3 regions of the Anaerosinus gibii genome follow, and region 3 is predicted to be linked to each of the others. Evidence: riboswitches for the same ligand, from Rfam matches in the RefSeq annotation. Region 3 holds a riboswitch; each other region holds the start of a gene.
What was found. A riboswitch is a leader RNA that binds a small molecule or an ion and turns the genes downstream of it on or off. The one in region 3 is predicted to bind S-adenosylmethionine.
Positions count from the first base shown of each region.

Region 1: another riboswitch for S-adenosylmethionine. It lies ahead of metA (homoserine O-acetyltransferase MetA); the one in region 3 lies ahead of metK (methionine adenosyltransferase).
Region 2: another riboswitch for S-adenosylmethionine. It lies ahead of P3F81_RS00860 (MetQ/NlpA family ABC transporter substrate-binding protein); the one in region 3 lies ahead of metK (methionine adenosyltransferase).

Region 1 is NZ_CP120678.1:2,485,665-2,489,915, forward strand. Features, by position in the region: gene hydE ([FeFe] hydrogenase H-cluster radical SAM maturase HydE) at 73-1,089, opposite strand; gene metA (homoserine O-acetyltransferase MetA) at 1,133-2,071, opposite strand; SAM riboswitch class I at 2,147-2,248, opposite strand; gene trhA (PAQR family membrane homeostasis protein TrhA) at 2,305-2,949, opposite strand; gene P3F81_RS11840 (DUF2157 domain-containing protein) at 3,336-4,251, shown strand, end outside.
Region 2 is NZ_CP120678.1:203,495-207,745, forward strand. Features, by position in the region: gene P3F81_RS00855 (hypothetical protein) at 1-1,013, opposite strand, end outside; SAM riboswitch class I at 1,365-1,467, shown strand; gene P3F81_RS00860 (MetQ/NlpA family ABC transporter substrate-binding protein) at 1,557-2,381, shown strand; gene P3F81_RS00865 (methionine ABC transporter ATP-binding protein) at 2,411-3,469, shown strand; gene P3F81_RS00870 (methionine ABC transporter permease) at 3,438-4,091, shown strand; gene P3F81_RS00875 (MetQ/NlpA family ABC transporter substrate-binding protein) at 4,156-4,251, shown strand, end outside.
Region 3 is NZ_CP120678.1:1,351,333-1,355,583, forward strand. Features, by position in the region: gene priA (primosomal protein N') at 1-153, opposite strand, end outside; gene metK (methionine adenosyltransferase) at 210-1,400, opposite strand; SAM riboswitch class I at 1,461-1,563, opposite strand; gene coaBC (bifunctional phosphopantothenoylcysteine decarboxylase/phosphopantothenate--cysteine ligase CoaBC) at 1,607-2,812, opposite strand; gene rpoZ (DNA-directed RNA polymerase subunit omega) at 2,822-3,028, opposite strand; gene gmk (guanylate kinase) at 3,025-3,639, opposite strand; gene remA (extracellular matrix/biofilm regulator RemA) at 3,660-3,923, opposite strand; gene P3F81_RS06475 (YicC/YloC family endoribonuclease) at 3,948-4,251, opposite strand, start outside.

The sequences.
Region 1 (4,251 bases), 1.1 Mb from region 3:
TGTGATCAATGGAAAAAATCAATTCGTCTTTCTTCAAAGTGGCTAAAATAAATAGAGATGACTAAGTCACCTCTATTTATTATTTCTAAATCCATATCCTTCGGAAATTGTCCTACCAAGAGCCAATACCTTTTCACAAATTACCGCTCTGCTCTTTTGCGGTGTATCATCTATTCCACTTTTACCTGGATAGAGCTGATATTTTTTTCTATATGATAAAGATGTAACATTTGGCATGATGACGTTTGCACCACCTTGTAATGCACGAAATCTTGCCGTCTTATCCAGTGTTTCCATTGCTGTTGTTGCTGGAATATTAATGTCTGGCATTAACAAACGAATGAGTGCAATCACTTTTAGACTCAATTCCAAATTGCCACTTCCACAATCTGCCAGCGGCGTTGCAGGATTTGGTATGAACGGCCCTAGTCCAACCATATCTAAAGGAAATTCTTTAAAAAACAAAATATCCTCCGCGATGGATTCTAGCGTTTGTCCCGGCAATCCAATTAAACAACCTGAACCAACTTCATACCCAAGCCTTTGCAAATCTTCCAAACAACGCACACGATTTTCAAAGCGCATTCCTGGATTCAATTTATGATATAACGATTGATCTGTCGTCTCAATGCGAAGTAAATAACGATCAGCACCAGCCTCTTTATAAGCTTTATATTCTTCATAAGTTTTCTCGCCAATGCTAAGGGTTATCGCTACATCCATTGATTTTATCTGCTTTAATATCGCTGTCATTTTATCTACCGAATAGCTATCATCTTCGCCAGATTGCATTACAATTGTTCTGTATCCTAACGCTTTTGCCAGTTTTGCTTCCGCAACAATTTCTTCTGGAGATAATCGATACCGATCTACCTCTCTATTTTCACATCTTAATCCACAATAACAGCAATTCTGCTTACAGTGGTTAGAGAACTCAATAAGACCACGTAAATGCACTTCATCGCCAACGTACCTTTTCCGTACAGAATCTGCGGCATTTGCAAGTTCGCTATAATCACCTAAAAGGACTTCTACTATTTCCGCTTTATTTAGCTGCTGGCTTTGCATCACTTTTTCGATTAAATTCATGTTTTCATCTCCATGACTGCATCATTGGCCAATTTAAATATAATTAGCCAATTCCATTATTATAGAAAAGTTTCGTTAAGTCAAATGGTGTTTCTTGATATACATAATAATTTAACCAGTTTCCAAACAATAGATTAGCTACGCTGCGCCATTTTACTAATGGCACTTGCGTCGGATCATTATTCGGATAATAATTGCATGGAATATGCATATCCATTCCGGCTTTAATATCGCGATCATATTCCGCTTTTAGCGTCATTGGATCATATTCAGCATGGCCTGTAATGAAAAATTGTCGTTTCTCCAGATTTGCCACTGCATAAATTCCTGCTTCGCCCTCTGCCTCAGAAAGGATTGTAAGTTCTGGAATTTTCTCAATGTCTTCTTTGCGAACTTCAGTATGCCTGGAATGAGGCACATAAAACTCATCATCAAAGCCTCTAAATAATGGCTCGTAATCTACATTTCTCGTATGTTTATATACACCAAACACCTTGGGGCTTACTGGATACTTTTTAATTCCATAATGATAGTATAAGCCCGCCTGTGAACCCCAACAAATATGAAATGTCGAATATGCATGCGTTTTACTCCATTCCATAATCTCACAGACTTCTTCCCAATAGTCAACTTCCTCAAACTCCATTTGTTCCACCGGAGCGCCAGTAATAATAAAGCCATCATAATTTTTATGCTTTACATCAGCAAAAGTCCCATAAAATTGTGTCAAATGCTCTTGAGATGTATTTTGTGGTGTATAGCTTGCAGTATAAATAAAATCAACTTCTACTTGAAGCGGAGAATTTCCTAAGAGCCGTAATAATTGTGTTTCAGTTACAGATTTTATCGGCATTAAGTTTAAAATTAAAATTTTTAATGGACGAATATCCTGACTGTACGCTCTATCATCATACATCACAAAAATATTTTCCTTTTCTAAAATGCTTGTCGCCGGTAAATTATTGGGAATCTTAATTGGCATAACTAAAACACTCCTTTATTCTCGTATAAAAAATCAAGTCCCTTTCTCAGAGAAAGGGACTTTTATTGCCACACAATCTCATCTTTCAGGAATTCTCCTGCTGGAATTAGCACCACTGCACCACGTGCCGGTTGCTGGGTTTCATCGGGCCAGTCCCTCAACCTCTCTTGATAAGAAATTTATTTAATTTTTGATGAATATACTACCACAATCTAAACCGCTCGTCAATGATATTATCCTGTAATTGATAAAGGTAAAACATAGCCAATAACAGCGATAAAATGCATCGCACTTCCAGCCAGAACAAACATATGCCAAATCGCATGATTATAAGGAACTCGTTTTGCCAAATAAAAGCCTGCACCTGCAGTGTAAGCAAGTCCACCAGCAATTAACCAATAAATCGTCTCAATCGGTACACTTTCCATTAATGGGCGAATAATGATTAAAGCAAACCACCCCATTAAAAGGTAACAAACCGTCGAAAAGATTTTAAAGCGTTTCACAAAGAAGGCTTTGAAAATAATTCCCGTCACAGCTAGTCCCCACATAAGTCCAAAAACAATCCAACCTAAAGTGCCATGAAGTGGAATTAATGCAAAGGGGGTATAATTTCCCGCAATTAGCACATAGATTGCAGAGTGATCAAGGAATTTAAAGAAAGCTTTCTTTTTCTCATTAGTAAAACTATGATACAAAGTAGATGCTAAATATAATAAAATTAAAGATACTCCATAAATCGTACCACTTACTAAGTGCCACAAACCACCATAGTTACCCGCAACAACAATCATTGCAATCAAAGCAGCTACAGATAATACAGCTCCAACACCATGCGTAATGGCATTAATTAGCTCCTCACATTTTGCTCTTAACATGCTACCTCCAAATAATTTATTTATGATATATATTATACCTCCCTTATAAAAAAATTGAAACAGTATTCGGCTTGAAATACAAGCCGAATACTGTTTCTTTTTGAGCTAGCCCTCTATTCTTTAGCAGCCCCAGCCGCCGCCACAACAGCAGCATAACAATATTATAACGATAATAATAAACCAAACCCAATAGCAATTTCCACCGCCATAAAAGCCCATAATAAAACGCCTCCTTGAAAGATAATGCAGCTCTTAGCTACTGTATACTATGAACCCAGACGCTTTTTTGCTACTATTACAATCATTACCTTCATAAAATTAAAGGAAACTAAAAAACAATAGCGAAAAAATAGTTGTTAAGCTATATCTATTGGAGGTAATCACTTATGAATCAGTCGCATTATGAATGGCTAAAATCACAAATTCCCATATTAATAGATAAAAAAATAATTTCATCAGATACAGCGCAAAATATCCTTAAACATTATGATATCGAACAAGAGGAAAATGACGATAAATTCAATCGTATTGTAACTTTCATTGGCGTTATCTTTATCGGGCTTGGGTTGCTCCTTGTTTTAGCCTATAATTGGGATAACCTAACTCGAGCATCTAGACTTTCAATCGCAGTAGGACTGTTATTCATTTCTCAAATCGCAATGTTTCTCGGAATCGTTTACAATAAATTAACAAATACCTATAAGGAATCATTAGCCGCCTTCCAATCTTTAATGATTGGCGCTTCAATCTCTCTCGTTGGGCAAAATTATGAAATTGCACTACACCTGGATACAGTTCTACTCATCTGGATGTTTTTAATTTTACCACTTGCATATCTGACTAGAACTGTTTCACCAGCTATTTTATATAGCATTCTCAACATGATTTGGCTCATTGATAATTTCAGTACACCTCAAGCGATCAGCGTTTGGTTATTTATCATCCTGCTTATTCCAATTTATCGTCATTTTGATAAAAATATGATCATTTCCTCAACCCCTTTAGCTTGGTTAATCGTAATTAATTCATTAGCTGCATTTATTCTTACCTTTGAAAAATATTTCAGCGATTTAATGATGCAATGTTTAACTTTGTTTTTCTGCTTTCTTTTTGTTATCGGTAGTCATCTCGAAGTAAAGACAGCCGTATCTCGCCGCCCATTAACAACCATTGGTGTTTTTGGGCTCATCACTTCCTGTTATTCACTTATTTTTTCAATCTGTTGGCAAAACGTTCCTCAAAATTTCACAAATCCAGTATGGTCTATTATTCTAATCCTCAGCATATTATCTTTAGGATTTA
Region 2 (4,251 bases), 1.1 Mb from region 3:
CTTCCGAAATATTTTAGCTGTAAATCTTTGAAGGCTTGTCGATTTACCGGTCCTTTATATTGATAACCTATAGTTACATCCCACAAAGCACCGTTCTCTTTTTTGAAATCAGTATCTAAGGTGAAATGATCATAAACTGTTTCAGTTGCGTTATTTTCTGAAATCTGTATTCGCTTTGCATAGTCTTTAGCGGTATCTTCATAGCCTCCGTCATGCAATGCTTGAAGTAGTTCTCTGTTATTTTTATAAGCTCCTTGTGCTAATTGCGTCCATATTTCATCTGCTTCACGATGGGATTCCATAAAGTCTAATTTATCTACGCCGATGGAGCATAATGCTCCCATATAGCTATATTTTATTTCCGAACCAGTTGCATTTTTCCAGTCAAAACTTGGTGAGACAAATACACCAGATTTATTTTGTAAATCAGTGGCGAAAATTTTTATTTTATTGTATTGATCCTGTGTGTATATTTCTTTTTCAATGAATTTAGTCGCGTATCCGTCAGTTACTTGTACATTGGCATAAGCAGCAGTGCCCGCGAACATTAAATTATATTCAAGCATTGCTTTTTTGCCACCTTTGGCGATGTTTTCTTCCACATGAAGATACTTGTCCCAATTTTTCTTAATTTCATCTTCTTGATTAGGGATGCAGCCACTATCTAACATTCCGCGGATAAAATGAAATGTCCAAGTATTTATATCATCGCCATTTACAGTGTCGATGTTAGGTTCTGCTTGAACAATCTTATCGGTTGCAGATGCACTAAGTTTATCAAGGTGTTCAAGATATTGTTGTTTAAACCACTCCAATGCATCTTCAGATGTATTTTTCGTTAGCGAGACTTGGGTTTTAGCATCTTTCGATAGATTTTCGCATTGATAAAGCGATTCGATTTCTACAATATACGCCGGCTTTTCATTAAGGTTTGATGCTGTATCTGCGCTTCTGGACTTCGTTTGCATTGCATAGGCAGGTGGAATAGTAGACGCAGAATTAATTTTAGACATAGTGAAACAACTCCTTTTGTTTGGTAAATCTTCCATGACTTTCATAATATATATCGGCATTATTTGGGAAAAATTAAGAGGTATGTTATTTAGGTGCTTTTTATAACTCGGAAAAAGATTTTCCCACCTTTATAGGTGGCGGGCATGACTGTAACTAACAGGCGGTGAGCATATATCTGCCGCCTCGTTGAAACGTTGAGTGGTAAGTTTTCCAGAGGAAAACTTTGAACAATGACGTTATAAAGGGGATGTTCGATAATTTAAATTACGGTAAATGTTACAAGTATACGATTTTTTTATTGACAAGCGAATTTGTAAGTGATATCATCTAAACCATAATTAAATGAGAAGCTCTTATCAAGAGAGGTCGAGGGACTGGCCCGATGAAACCCGGCAACCGGCAGAAATGCAGTGGTGCCAAATCCAGCAGGAGTATATTTCCTGGAGATGAGAGAAAAGCAGTGTATAAATGATAGGCTCTTTTCCTCACGGAAAAGAGCTTTTTTATTTGCCTGGAAACAAATTCTTAGAGGGGGTATTTACATGAGAAAAAAATGGTTAGGGTTAGTTTTGGCTATGGTGGCAGCTTTGAGTATGACGGTAATCTCCGGTTGTGCTTCAAATAAAGATGCGGATGCTTCGGTAGAAAAAACATCAATAAAAGTTGGGGTAACACCAGGTCCTCATGCGGAGATTATGGAAGTTGTGCAAAAAGTAGCGGCGAAGGATGGTCTTAACATTGAAATTATCGAGTTTAGTGATTATATTCAACCAAATGTCGCGTTAAATCAGGGTGAAATTGATGTAAATAGTTATCAGCATCAACCATTCCTTGATGCACAGGTAAAAGATCGTGGGTATAAGATAGAAACTTTGGCAAAAACGATTTTATTCCCAATGGGGGTTTATTCGAAAAATTTAACGGATATTCATCAAATTCCGGAAAATGGTGTTGTAGCAATTCCCAATGATCCAAGTAATGGTGGCAGGGCATTAAGTATTTTAGAAAAAGCCGGGTTGATTAAATTGAAAGAAAATGCTGGACTTAGTGCAACTGCGGCGGATATTGTGAAAAATCCAAAACATATTGTTGTGAAAGAATTAGAAGCCGCACAAATTCCATTATCTTTAGGTGATGTCAGCCTTGCAGTAATTAATACGAATTATGCAGTTTCTGCAGGGTTAGTTCCAACAAAAGACGCATTGTTTTTAGAAGATGCAAATTCACCATATGCAAATATTTTAGTCGTTCGGTCAGCGGATAAAGAGAACGTAGCTTATCAAAAATTGGTGAAGGCATATCATTCAGAGGAAGTAAAACAATTTGTCAATGAACATTTTGCTGGTTCGGGCATTGCAACTTGGTAAATAGATTAAAAATAAGGGAGTGAATATCGTTGATTCAGCTATCGAATATAGAAAAGATTTATGATGGAGCATCGGGCCCAGTTCACGCATTAAAAGGCATTAATCTTCATATTAAGCGCGGGGAAATTTATGGTGTTATTGGACTTAGTGGTGCCGGGAAAAGTACATTAATTCGGTGTATTAACATGTTAGAGCGTCCGACAAAAGGAAAGGTCATTGTTGATGGCGAAGATTTGACAGCGATGTCAGATAGTCAGCTTAGAAAAGCGAGAAAAAGTATCGGCATGATTTTTCAGCATTTTAATCTGCTTTCTTCAGCTACTGTCTATGAAAATGTAGCGTTTCCATTAACATTAATCGGAACAAAAAAATCGGAGATAGAAAAAAAGGTTTTACCTTTGTTAGAATTGGTAGGACTTGCAGATAAAAAAGATCAATATCCTGCGCAACTAAGTGGTGGTCAGAAGCAAAGAGTAGGGATTGCGAGAGCTTTGGCAAGTGATCCGAAGGTGCTTTTATGCGATGAAGCAACTTCTGCGCTTGATCCACAAACAACGAAGTCTATTTTGGAATTAATCCGTGATATTAATCAAAAATTGCAATTAACTGTAGTTTTAATTACCCATGAAATGCAGGTAATTAAAGAAATTTGTGATAATGTAGCTGTGATAGAAAATGGTGTGATTTGTGAGCAAGGGACAGTGCTTGACGTATTTACGAATCCACAGCAGGCGATTACGAAAGAGTTTATCAGTGTAATTATCAGTCGTGATATTCCAGATGCATTTAAAGATGCCAAGATATCGCAAACGCCGATTCCAAATAGCAGTTTATTAGTACGTTTATCCTTTATCGGAAACTCAGCGGAAGAACCGGTAATATCTAGCTTGATTCGTCGCTTTGCCGTAGATACAAATATTATTTATGGAAATGTTGATCATATCAAGAGTACACCATATGGCACTTTGGTTCTTGAGATTACAGGGGAAGATGAAGAGATTCAAAAATCATTGAATTATTTACAGGAAAGAAACTTAGGAATTGAGGTGATTGGCTATGTCGCAGGACATGATAATGCTATTAGCTAAAGGGTTATGGGAAACGACGTACATGGTCTGTGTATCCTCGCTTATTTCCGCATTGATTGGAATTCCGTTAGGGGTTATTCTCGTTACTACAGATAAGGGGCATATTTTAGAAAATTTATCCTTTAATCGAATTTTAGGTGCAGTGGTAAATGCTGCACGATCAACGCCATTCATTATTTTAATGGTTGCAATTATTCCATTGACTAGAATCATTGTAGGTACTTCTATTGGTACGGAGGCGGCTATGGTTCCGCTTACGTTGGCGGCAATTCCGTTTGTGGGTCGTATTATTGAAACTTCATTAAAAGAGGTTGAACATGGATTGATTGAAGCGGCGCAATCAATGGGGGCAACACCTTATCAAATTATTACGCGGGTGATGATTCCGGAGGCAATGCCATCTATTGTTTCGGGAATTACGATTACCGTGATTAACTTGATTAACTATTCTGCGATGGCTGGTGCAATCGGCGGCGGCGGACTCGGAGATTTAGCAATTCGTTACGGCTATCAACGGTTCCGTGGAGACGTGATGTTAACTACAGTTATTATTTTGATTATTCAAGTACAGTTGGTACAATCTATTGGGGATTATGTGGCAAATAAATTAAATAAACGTTAAGTTATTGGTATCCACAGCAGTTTTGCTGTTAAGATATAGAATTAAAATGGAGGGGACATATAGAATGAAAAAAATCACATTACTTTTGGTTTCGTTACTTATGGTTGTTATGGCTGTAGCGGGCTGTGGCACAAATGCACCTGCAGCAGATAAAGCGGCG
Region 3 (4,251 bases):
AACTACAAAACCCTCTAAATACTGATGTCCAAAAGGTACACAAACTCTCCAGCCAATATCAAGATAAGAAAATTGGTCGGGAACAATATAAGAATATCCTTTTGCAATCGTTTTTATTGGCATATTTATAAATATTTTTGCTACTTTATTCATCTTTTCACCATATTATCAAAATAGTAAAGGGACTCTTTTGAGTCCCTTTAGCATAATTAATTTAAAGCTTTTTTTAAAATCTCAACTTTGTCTAAGCGTTCCCACGGTAAATCAACATCAGTACGTCCAAAATGACCATATGCCGCTGTTTTTGCATAAATCGGACGTCTCAAATCTAGCGTCTTAATAATTCCAGCTGGACGAAGATCAAAATTATCTTTTACTAACTGAACAATTTTAGTTTCCTCAATTTTAGCAGTCCCAAAAGTTTCAACCATAATTGAAACTGGTTTAGCAACACCAATCGCATAAGCAATTTGAATTTCACATTTATCAGCAAGTCCTGCAGCAACAATATTTTTCGCTACATATCGTGCTGCATAAGCTGCAGATCTATCAACTTTCGTAGGATCTTTCCCTGAAAAAGCTCCACCACCGTGACGAGCCATACCACCATAAGTATCAACAATAATTTTTCTTCCAGTTAAGCCCGCATCACCCTGTGGACCGCCAACAACAAAGCGCCCTGTAGGATTTATATAATACTTAGTTTCATCATCTAGTAATTCTGCTGGCACAATAGGTTTAATCACTTTTTCAATAAGATCTTTTTCAATTGTAGCTAAATCTACTTCTGGACCATGTTGAGTAGAAATAACAATCGTATCAATACGAACTGGCTTGCCATCAACATATTCTACTGTTACTTGAGTCTTTCCATCCGGTCTTAAATAATCAAGTTCACCATTTTTACGAACTTCCGTTAAACGTCGTGCTAATTTATGAGCAAGTGCAATCGGCAATGGCATAAATTCCGCAGTTTCATTTGTTGCATAACCAAACATCATGCCTTGGTCTCCAGCACCAATTGCTTCAATAGCTTCATCCATAGTACCTTTTTTTGCCTCTAGCGCTTTATCAACCCCCATGGCAATATCTACAGATTGTTCATCTATGGAAGTTAAAATTCCACAGGTTTCAGAATCAAATCCATATTTTGCTCTTGTATAACCGATATTTTTAATCGTTCTTCTTACAATTTTAGGAATGTCAACATAACAATTTGTAGTAATTTCACCAACAACATGCACTTGCCCAGTAGTGATTAATGTTTCACATGCAACTCTTCCCATTGGATCTTGCGCTAATATTGCATCTAATACACTATCAGAAATTTGATCAGCAATTTTATCTGGATGTCCTTCTGTTACTGATTCTGATGTAAATAAAAGGTGTTTTTTAGTCAAATCTATTCCTCCTAATATAATATTTTAAAATCAAAAAAGCTCTCGAAAGAGAGCTTTTCACTCTCATCTTACAGACTATTCTGCAGGATTTGGCACCGTTTTGAATGATTCAATGGTTGCCGCAGCTTCATTGGGCCAGTCCCTCCACTACTCTTGATGAGCAAATATTTCATTTTAATTAATCATAATGTATCTTTTTATAAAAATCAAGATACATTATAATATTTATTAATTATTTTATCTAAAATCAGACATGCTAGTTCATCTTTAGACATTTTATCAAGATTTTCAATTTTACCATCTTTATAAATAATTTTTGCAATATTTGTATCAATATTAAACCCTGCACCAGGTAATGAAACATCATTTGCTACAATCATATCTAAATTTTTCCGTTGGATTTTGTCTTTGGCATACTTAATCAAATCTTGAGTTTCAGCAGCAAAACCAACTAAAATTTGATTTTTTTCTTTTAATTGCCCCAATTCTTGAAGTATATCTGGATTCTTTTCCAACTGTAAAATTAACCTCTCTTCATTTTTCTTTATTTTGTTTTCTTCCACAGTACGTGGCCGATAATCAGCTACCGCAGCAGCTTTAATGATAATATCTGCATCTTTATATTCCTTTAATACCATTTCTCGCATTTCTAATGCATTTTCTATTTTTATTAATGTTACACCCTCTGGTTTTGGTAAATAGCTTGGTCCAGAAACTAAAACAACGCTAGCTCCTAATAAAGCCGCTTGCTTTGCAATAGCATACCCCATTTTTCCACTCGAACGATTGCCGATATACCTGACTGGATCGATTGCTTCAATTGTCCCAGCTGCAGTTACTAACACTTTTTTGTTTATTAAAGCTTGATTAGAAATAAAATGTTGTTTTATTTCTTCAACAATATCTTTTGGATCTGCCAATCTTCCAATTCCACTAATACCGCAAGCTAAATGGCCTGATCCAGGCTTAATAAATTTATACCCGTAGGTATGTAAAACTTTTATATTATCTTGTAATATTTTATTTTCATACATATTGGCATTCATTGCTAGTGCAAATATAACTGGAGCTTTCGTTGCCATGATTAAAGTAGTTAACATATCATCTGCAATGCCATTTTTTACTTTGCCAACAATATTGGCAGTTGCCGGAACAATTAATACTAAATCAGCTAAATTAGCTAATGAAATATGCTCAACATTCCACACTGGGACATCATTCCACATACTCGTATTAACCGGATTTCCACTGATTTCACGAAAAGTCAAAGGCGTTACAAAATTTTGTGCTGCTTTTGTCATAACAACATGGACGTTTGCACCATTTTTTCTTAAACGGCTGACGATTTCAACAGCTTTATATGCAGCAATTCCTCCCGTAACACCAACAATAATATTCTTGTTTTGTAGCATATGAAATACCTACTTTATGCCAGATTTAGTTCTTTTGTACGATATTTGATTATCATAGATTTCTTCTAAAGCATTTGTTACTTTTTTCGTTGATTTTGTATGAACAGTTAAGGTATCACCGTCCATAAGCTCTCTTGCCCTTTTAGCAGCTAATACAACCAATGTATATTTACTATCAACTTTTTTAACTAAAATATCTAACGATGGATTAATCATTTAGATTCGCCTCTACTTTCAGATATATTTCTTATTAAAATTTTATTTCTAATTACATTACAACGCTCAGCTATGACAATTGCCATGATTTTTTTTACAGCAAGCTCAATCTTATCATTAACAACTACATAATCATAGCATGCAGCTTTTGCAATTTCTTCACGAGCTAAACTTAACCTTTTTTCAATAACTTCTAAAGAGTCTGTTCCTCGGTCATGCAGCCGTTTAATCAACTCTTCAATGGAAGGAGGTAAAATATAAATTAGAACTGCATTAGGAAATTTTTTCTTTATTTGTAATGCACCTTGAATATCAATCTCTAAAATTACATCATTATCTTTTAACATGTCTTGAAGCTTTTTTATAGGTGTTCCGTAATAATTATCATAAACTTCTGCCCACTCGAGCAATTCGTCATTTTCTATCATTTCACAAAAATCTTTTTTTGATGTAAACCAATAGTTTACACCATTTATTTCACCCAATCTTGGGCTTCTTGTTGTTGCTGAAATAGAGCATCTAATTTCTTTATTTTTATTTAATATCTCTTTGCAAATTGTTCCTTTTCCCGTACCAGATGGCCCGGATAAAACAAGCAAAAGTTTTTCCATCACTTTAATTACATTCCCTTCTATTCAGCTTCGTCATTGTTCTCTTTGCTTATCAAGCGATGTGCGACGGTTTCTGGCTGAACTGCTGATAAAATCACATGATCACTGTCTGTAATAATAACGGCACGAGTTCTTCTCCCGTAAGTAGCATCTATTAGCATACCGCGGTCACGAGCTTCCTGGATAATTCTCTTAATTGGCGCAGATTCTGGACTAACAATAGAAATAATACGATTTGCTGACACGATATTACCAAAACCGATATTAATAAGCTTAATTTCCACCTTTATACCTCCTATAGATGAGTATTACTCAATATTTTGGATTTGTTCACGTATTTTTTCAACTTCACTTTTCATGTTAACTGCAAGATTCGCTATGGAAAAACTATTCGCTTTTGATGCTATAGTATTAATTTCACGATTAATCTCTTGAATAATAAAATCTAACTTCCGCCCAATCGTATCACTATTACTATTTATCGAAATAAAAAATTGTTCAAAATGACTCTCTAATCTTACAATTTCTTCTGTTATATTAGAATGATCCGCAAATAATGCAACTTCTTGTAAAACTCTATTTTGATCAAGACCTATCCCTTTATCCTCTAAA